2 regions of the Nonomuraea insulae genome follow, and region 1 is predicted to be linked to the other one. Evidence: riboswitches for the same ligand, from Rfam matches in the RefSeq annotation. Region 1 holds a riboswitch; the other holds the start of a gene.
The links. A riboswitch is a leader RNA that binds a small molecule or an ion and turns the genes downstream of it on or off. The one in region 1 is predicted to bind thiamine pyrophosphate.
Positions count from the first base shown of each region.

Region 2: it holds a riboswitch for thiamine pyrophosphate, as region 1 does, so the genes downstream of both, ACFPZ3_RS43350 (FAD-dependent oxidoreductase) here and thiC (phosphomethylpyrimidine synthase ThiC) in region 1, are expected to answer to the same signal.

Region 1 covers NZ_JBHSPA010000108.1:80,123-84,307, forward strand. Annotated here, with positions in the region: gene thiC (phosphomethylpyrimidine synthase ThiC) at 66-1,610, opposite strand; TPP riboswitch at 1,603-1,715, opposite strand; gene ACFPZ3_RS60580 (hypothetical protein) at 1,806-2,153, shown strand; gene ACFPZ3_RS60585 (universal stress protein) at 2,159-2,980, shown strand; gene ACFPZ3_RS60590 (cellulose binding domain-containing protein) at 3,087-4,127, shown strand; gene ACFPZ3_RS60595 (YbaK/prolyl-tRNA synthetase associated domain-containing protein) at 4,138-4,185, opposite strand, start outside.
Region 2 covers NZ_JBHSPA010000057.1:21,414-25,598, reverse strand. Annotated here, with positions in the region: gene ACFPZ3_RS43370 (polyprenyl synthetase family protein) at 1-243, shown strand, start outside; gene thiE (thiamine phosphate synthase) at 359-997, opposite strand; gene ACFPZ3_RS43360 (Rv2175c family DNA-binding protein) at 975-1,349, opposite strand; gene ACFPZ3_RS43355 (NAD(P)/FAD-dependent oxidoreductase) at 1,380-2,543, opposite strand; TPP riboswitch at 2,602-2,718, shown strand; gene ACFPZ3_RS43350 (FAD-dependent oxidoreductase) at 2,687-3,940, shown strand; gene thiS (sulfur carrier protein ThiS) at 3,937-4,137, shown strand; gene ACFPZ3_RS43340 (thiazole synthase) at 4,130-4,185, shown strand, end outside.

The DNA of each region.
Region 1 (4,185 bases):
ACCGGAAGAGCGGCAGGCTCCAGCGATCTTTGTCCAGGTCACGACTCTGGACATTGGACAAAGGGCTACTCGACGTAGAGTTCGCCGCCGAGCCGCCTGAACTCGGCCGCCTTCTCCGCGTAACCCGCCTGCCTGATGTCGTGGCTGAGCTTCATCGAGCAGAACCTGGGCCCGCACATCGAACAGAAGTGCGCGGTCTTGGCGGGCGCGGCGGGCAGGGTCTCGTCGTGGAAGGAGCGCGCCGTGCCGGGATCGAGCGACAGGTCGAACTGGTCCTCCCAGCGGAACTCGAAGCGCGCGTCCGACAGCGCGTCGTCCCACGCCTGCGCCCGCGGATGGCCCTTGGCGAGGTCGGCGGCGTGGGCGGCGATCTTGTACGTGATCACGCCCGTCTTGACGTCGTCCTTGCCGGGCAGGCCGAGGTGCTCCTTGGGGGTGACGTAGCAGAGCATGGCCGTGCCGAACCAGCCGATCATGGCAGCCCCGATGCCCGAGGTGATGTGGTCGTAACCAGGGGCGATGTCGGTAACGAGCGGGCCGAGCGTGTAGAACGGGGCGTCGTCGCAGAGCTCGCGCTGCAGGTCGACGTTCTCCTTGATCTTGTGCATGGGCACGTGGCCCGGCCCCTCGATCATCACCTGGACGTCGTGCTCGCGCGCGATCCCGGTCAGCTCCCCGAGCGTGCGCAACTCGGCGAACTGGGCCTCGTCGTTGGCGTCCGCGATCGACCCCGGCCTGAGCCCGTCGCCGAGCGAGAACGACACGTCGTAGCGGGCCAGGATCTCGCACATCTCGGCGAAGTTCTCATGCAGGAAGCTCTCGCGGTGGTGCGCGAGGCACCAGGCGGCCATGATCGAGCCCCCGCGTGAGACGATCCCGGTCTTGCGGCGGGCGGTGAGCGGCACGTACGAAAGCCGCACCCCCGCATGAACGGTCACGTAGTCGACGCCCTGCTCGCACTGCTCGATCAGCGTGTCGCGGTAAACCTCCCACGACAGCGCCTCGGGACGGCCTTTCACCTTCTCCAGCGCCTGGTAGATGGGCACGGTTCCGACCGGGACGGGCGAGTTGCGCAGGATCCACTCGCGGGTCTCGTGGATGTCGTCACCGGTGGACAGATCCATGATCGTGTCGGCGCCCCACCGGGTGGCCCAGGTCATCTTCTCCACCTCCTCCTCGATGGAGGAGGTCACGGCGGAGTTGCCGATGTTGGCGTTGATCTTCACCAGGAAGTTACGGCCGATGATCATCGGCTCGGACTCGGGATGGTTGACGTTCGCGGGGATGATGGCCCGGCCCGCGGCCACCTCCTGCCGGACGAACTCGGCCGCGACCCCCTCGCGCACGGCCACGAACTCCATCTCCCTGGTCACCAGCCCGCGCCGGGCGCACCCGACCTGTGTGACCGGTTCGCCCGCCTCCCGGCGCTCGCGGATCCACGGCTCACGCGGGCGCGGCAGCCCCCGCCCGAGGTCCGGCTCGAAGGAGGGGTCGGTGTACGGGCCCGAGGTGTCGTACAGCGTGACCGCCGAGCCGTCGGACAGTCGCACCTGCCTCATGGGCACCCTCAGGTCACCGAGGTAGGTCTTGGAAAAGCGCGCGCCACTCATCGCGCAAACTCCCTTCGCCGGCATTATCCGGAGCAGGTTCTGGCGGTCGGCGGCTGTCAGCCGTCCTCTCAGCCCGGTCCACACCGGGCTCCCGCGTTGGACGGCGGTGATCGTACCCACGCCGGGCCCCGGCCCAAACCAGCACGGCGAGGTTTGGCGATCGCCCTGAGCGGTACGGTCCCCATCAGGGGGAACATGAGAAGAATCGCCGCTGTCGCAGGACTACTCGTCGTGATGGCCGCGTCCGGCGCAACCGCAGCCGCCGGGGACGGCATGGATCAGCACGAAGTCAGCCAAGAGCAGTACGACACCATGATCGCCCAGTGCCGCTACTCCGACACGGGGAAGGCGAAATGCCGTGCGGCGGTCAGAGAGATGTACCGCATCGGCGAGGCCGACCACCAGCTCGACTGCCGCACCTACTCCGGCGTGTCGGTCTGCGGCACGCTGCGGCTCAGCAAGTCCGAGCGCGCGTGCACCCGTGACTCCGAGGCGAAGGGGATCGCGTCGCGCCGGGCCGAGGTGGAGTGTTACGCACAGTGATCATCGTGGGGGTTGACGGCTCCCGCACCGGCCTGGAGGCGGCCGCCTGGGCAGCGGCCGAGGCCGCGCTGCGCCAGACGCCACTGACCGTGGCGCATGCCGTGCCGAAGTGGGTGTGCGGAGAGACCGTCCGCTACGCCGAGGTCGCCCGGTGGATGCGCGAGGGCGCCAACACCGTGCTCGCCGCCGCCCAGGACCGGATCCAGCGGGAGTGGCCGCGGGTGCGGGTGGAGGGCCTGCTGCTGCCGGGCGATCCTCGATCCGCGCTGATCAAGGCGTCGGAGGGGGCCGAACTGCTGGTCGTGGGCAGCCGAGGGATCGGTGGTGTACGCGGGCTGCTGGTCGGGTCGGTCGCCTATGGAGTGACGGCGCACGCGCGCACCGACGTCGTGCTGGTCCACGAGTTGCCCCTCTCCCCGCGCGGCGAGATCGTGGCCGGGACCGACGGCTCGCCCGGAGCCGGGCGGGCGCTGGAGTTCGCCTTCGCCGAGGCCGAGTTGCGGGGCGCGCGGCTGCGTGCCGTACAGGCGTGGGCCTGGCCCCATGCCGGCGGTTTCGAGCCGGCCGACCGCGAAGGCGAGCAGGACGTGCTGCGGCGGCTGAAGGAGTCGCTGGCCGGGCACCAGGACCGGCATCCCGGGGTGGACGTGGTCGCGGAGGTCGTGCACGGCCATCCGGTGGAGGTGCTCAAAGAGGCGGCCGTGGGTGCGGACCTGCTGGTGGTCGGGTCGCGCGGGCACGGACAGTTCGCGGGGATGCTCATCGGCTCGATCAGCCAGGCGCTGCTGCACCACGCCCCCGGGCCCCTCGCTGTCGTACACGGCTGAAAGTTACATCCATCCCCCCAGGTCATGCTCTCCGCGATGATCGCCCGCTTCCCGTCACCGCCGCGCGATCCTACGATCTGCGCAGGCTACGACGGGAGAGCAGACGATGCGCAAGACCGGCTCCGTGCTGGCCGCGATGCTGGCCCTGGCCGCGGCGGTGTTATTCGCCACCACCGCCACGGCCAGCGCCGCCGCCACCAGGATCATGCCTTTGGGCGACTCGATCACCGGATCCCCCGGCTGCTGGCGGGCCCTGCTCTGGAACCGCCTCCGGAGCACCGGCTACACCAACATCGACTTCGTGGGCACGCTGCCGCCGCAGGGCTGCGGAGTGGCGCACGACGGGGACAACGAGGGCCACGGCGGCTACCTCGCCACCAACATCGCCGGCCAGAACCTGCTGACCGGCTGGCTCTCCGCCACCAAGCCCGACGTCGTCCTGATGCATCTCGGCACCAACGACGTGTGGAGCAACATCGCCCCTGCGACGATCCTCAGCGCGTTCACCACGATGGTGAACCAGATGCGGGCCAGCAACCCCGCCATGAAGATCATCGTCGCCAAGATCATCCCCATGAACCCGTCCAGCTGCGCGGACTGCGCCCAGCGAGCCGTGAACTTCAACAACGCCATCCCCGCCTGGGCCTCCGCGACCACCACCCAGCAGTCGCCGATCACGGTGGTCGACCAGTGGGCCGGGTTCAGCACGGGCACGGACACCTACGACGGGGTGCACCCGAACGCCGCGGGCGACCAGAAGATGTCCGACAAGTGGTACCCGGCCCTGGTGAACGCCCTGTCCGGCATCCCCACCTCCACGCCTACCGTCACCCCTACCGTTCCGCAGGGGGGCTGCGCGGCCACGTACAAGGCCACCGGTCAGTGGCAGGGCGGCTTCCAGGGTGAGGTCACCGTCAAGAACACCGGCACCGCGGCGACGAGCGCCTGGACGGTGGGGTGGACGTTCGCGAACGGGCAGCAGATCACCCAGATCTGGGGCGGGACGCTGGGCGGGAGCGGGTCCTCGGTGACGGTGCGGAATGTGAGCTGGAACGGCACCCTGGCGCCCGGCGCCTCGACCACGTTCGGCTTCCTGGCCTCCTGGAACGGCGCCAACACCGCCCCTACACCCAGTTGTTCGCTGTGATCGCCAGCGCTCAGTCGTTCACCGTGATCGCGGCCAGTCTGGGCGCCGTGATCGCGGC
Region 2 (4,185 bases), on a different contig from region 1:
GCCGCCTCCCCCGCCGAGGCCGAGACGGTGCGGCGGCTGCTGGGGGATCCCGAGCTGGACGAACGGGGGGTGGATGCGTTGCGGCAGATCATCGACGACACCGGCGCGCTGCAGGAGTGCGAGGACCTGATCGGCGACTATCTGGGTGAGGCGCTCGCCGCCCTCGACCCGGCCCCGGTCACACCCGGCTCCCGCACGGCACTCACGGACCTGGCCATCGCCGCCACATCCCGCAAGACCTGACCCGCGCCTGGACCGCACGGACAGCGGGCAAGCCGACAGACCTTGGCTGCCGTCGTGGCATGGGAACGGCGTTGTGGGCCGAGACGCCCGCCGGGGTGGCGGGCGTCTCGGGTAGTCAGCGGGCCGACAGGCGTTTGGCGAACTCCGCCGCCGCCGCACCAGGGTCGTCGGCGTCGGTGATCGCGCGTACCACCACCACCCGGCTCGCCCCGTACGACATGACCTCGTCGAGATTGACGAGGTCGATGCCGCCGATCGCGAACCACGGCCGCGAGGAGCCCAGCGACGCCGCGTGCCGCAGCAGCGGCGGGCCGGGAGCCGGGCGGCCCGGCTTGGTGGGTGTGGGCCAGGTGGGGCCGCAGCAGAAGTAGTCGACGCCCTCCTCCACAGCCGCGGCGGAGGCCTCGGCGGAGGAGTGGGTGGACCGTCCGATGACGATGTCGTCGCCGAGTATCTCTCGCGCGACCGTCACAGGAAGGTCGTCCTGCCCCAGATGGAGCACGTCGGGCCGGGCGGCGTAGGCGATGTCCGCCCGGTCGTTGACGGCCAGCAGTTTGCCGTGCCGGTCGCAGGCGTCGCGGAAGACCTCCAGGAGCGCGAGTTCTTCGCGTGCCTCCAGGCCCTTCTCCCGCAGCTGGATGATGTCCACGCCCCCGGCCAGCACCGAATCGAGGAACTCTGCCAGATCGCCGCGGTCGCGGCGAGCGTCTGTGCAGAGATAGAGGCGGGCCTCAGAAACCGAGGGCTTGGGCACGCCGCTTGACCTCGGTATGACGGCCGGCCTTGATCGCGTCTATGGGCGATCCTGGCAGGGACTCGTCGGGGGTGAAGAGCCAGCGTAGCGACTCGACATCGTCGTAGCCGGCGTCCTGCAACACGGTAAGTGTGCCGGGCAGGCCCTTCATCACGTCCTTTCCATCGAGGAACACCGCGGGCACCTGTGGCCCGCCGCTCCCACGGCGCACGCCGAGGAGCTTGTGGTCCTTAAGGAGTTGCTTGGCCCGCCCGATCGAAAGGTCAAGGCACTTAGCCACTTCGGGGAGTGTGAGCCACTCTTCGACGAGCTGCTCGGTCTCCCGGTCGATCTGTGCAACAGAAAGCGTCACGAAACCACAACTACCACATGCCGTGCTTGCTCAAACAACACAATCTCGTAGAACGACTTGTGGATCTACCAGGCGTTCCGCGTCCAGGCGGTGTCCTGCGCCGATGATCCGGCGACCCTGGACGAGATCGCGCGGCCGGTCCACGGCGAGCACCGCGGCGAGGGTGTCGTCGGCGGTGAGCCAGACGGCCGACCACTTGCCCTCGGGTTCGCCTCGGTAGATGAGCCGGTCGCCCGCGGGATGGTGCCCGGCATATTGCACCATGTGCCCGAACTGCTCCGACCAGAAGTACGGAACCGGATCGTACACCGCATCCTCCCCCAGCAGCGTCGCGGCGGCGACCTCGGGGGCGTTGAGCGCGGTGTCCCAGTGCTCGACCCTGAGCCTGGTCCCCCAGCGGCGCGACCACCAGGCGGCGCAGTCGCCCACCGCGACCGTGTTCGGCAGCGAGGCGCGCAGGTGCTCGTCGGTGACGACGCCGTTGTGCAGGTCGATGTCGGCGTCGGCGAGCCATCCGACGGCAGGGCGTACGCCGATGCCGGTGACGACCACGTGGGCCTCGATGAACTCGCCGCCCACCAGTCGCACGCCGCCCTCGTCGACGGAGTCGACCATGGTGCCGAGCCGCAGGTCGATGCCGTCGTACCAGGGGATGGTGCGGGCACCGATCTCGGTGCCGACGGCGGTCGCGAGCGGGGTGGGGGCCGACTCGATCACCGTCACCGCGCAGCCCGCGCGGCGGGCCGCGGTGGCGACCTCCGCGCCGATCCAGCCCGCGCCGATGATCACGATGCGGGCGCCGGGGACGAGCGTGGCCCTGAGCTCGTGGGCGTCGTCGAGGGTGCGCAGGACGTGCTGAGGGCCGTCGCCCGGCAATCTGATCGGCTCGGAGCCGGTGGCGATGACCAGGCCGTCGTAGGCGACCTCGCCCTCGGTGGTCTCCACGACGCCCGCGCGCAGCGACTTGGCGCTGACGCCCGGCCAGAAGTCGACCTCCATGGCCTCGAGGTCGGTCTCGACGAAACTGGTGTCGGCATCGCCGGCCAGCACGGCCTTGGACAGGGGCGGGCGGTCGTAGGGAGGATGGCGCTCCTGGCCTATCAGGGTGATCCGGCCGGTGAATCCGCGCCCCCGCAGGGCCTCCACGGTGCGCACTCCGGCCAGGCCCGCTCCCACCACCACGACTTGGTTCACGTTGATGACGATAACGGGGGGTGTGCTTGGACGTCGCACCGAGGCCGTAGGCTGTGGATGAAAGACGCGCGGGAGTCCGGCCGTAACCGGGCTGAGAGGAAGGCTTCGTCGGGCCTTCGACCGCAAGACACCTGATCCGGATCATGCCGGCGAAGGGAGCGCAGGTGAATGTGATCGTTGGTGGCGGGGTCGTCGGACTCTCCGTCGCCTGGCAACTGGCCCGCCAGGGTCACCCGGTGACCGTCGTGGACCCGGCGCCCGGCAAGGGCGCCTCCTACGCGGCCGCGGGCATGCTGGCCCCGGTCAGCGAGGTGACCTACACCGAGACGCCGCTGCTGCGGCTGGGGGCGGCCTCGCTACGCCGCTGGCCCGCCTTCGCCGCGCAACTGACCGCGGACGCCGGACTGACCGCAGATGCCGGACTGACCGCAGACGCCCGGCCGGGCACGGACGCCGGGCGCGGTGCCGGTGGCGGGTCGGACAGGCGCGGCTGGCAGGCCGCCGGCCCTGGGCCGGCCGCGGTGGAGGGGCTGGATCTTCGGACCGAGGGGACGCTGGACGTCGCGTTCGGGGCCGATGACATGGCGGCGCTGGAGGAACTGGCGGCGTACATGGAGAAGCTGGGGCTGCCGGTCGAGCGGCTGACCGGCCGTGAGTGCCGCTGGCTGGAGCCCATGCTGGCCCCGTCCGTGCGTGGCGGGCTGCTGGCCTCCGGCGACGCCTGGGTGGATCCGCGCCGGGTGACGGCGGCGCTGCTGACCGCGCTGGAGCGGCGGGGCGTCCCCGTGGTGCGCGCCCGCGTGACCGAGCTGCTGTACGAGGGCGGCGCGGTCGTGGGAGTACGTCTAGCGCCGCCGGAAGAGCTCGAAGCCGGAGGCATGCCGTCGGAGTTGGCGGCCGAGCGGGTCGTCCTGGCGGCTGGGGCGTGGAGCGCTGGGCTGGCCGAGGTGCCGGTGCGGCCGGTCAAGGGGCAGATCATGCGGTTGCGGTCGCCCCAGCCGCTGCTCGGCCGGTGTGTACGCGGCACGGTGCACGGCTCGTCCGTCTACCTCGTCCCCCGGGGTGACGGCGAGCTGGTGGTCGGGGCCACGCAGGAGGAGATGGGGTTCGACACCAGGGTGACGGCCGGCGGGCTCTACGAGCTGCTGCGCGACGCCAGGGAGCTGGTGCCCGGGGTCACCGAGCTGGAGGTCGCCGACGTGGTGGCCGGGCTGCGGCCGGGCACACCGGACAACCTGCCGGTCATCGGCCCGAGCGGGACGCCTGGGCTGACGTTCGCGACTGGGCATCATCGGGGCGGGGTGCTGCTGGCGCCGCTGACGACGGCCATCCTGCTGGGCGAGGAGAGCGAGCTGGCGGCGTTGTGCGCGCCAGGGAGATTTCGGGAAATTTCATGATTCTTACCATCAACGGGGCCACGCACGAGGTGGCCGACGGTATGACCGTGGCGCAGGCCGTACACACATTGACCCCGGCCACCACCGGAGTGGCAGTGGCCGTGAACGACGAGGTGGTCACCCGCAGCGCCTGGGAGACGACGGCGCTCAGCGACCGTGACCGCGTGGAGGTTCTGACGGCGGTGCAAGGTGGATGATCTGATCATCGCCGGGGAGAAGTTCTCCTCCCGGCTCATCATGGGAAC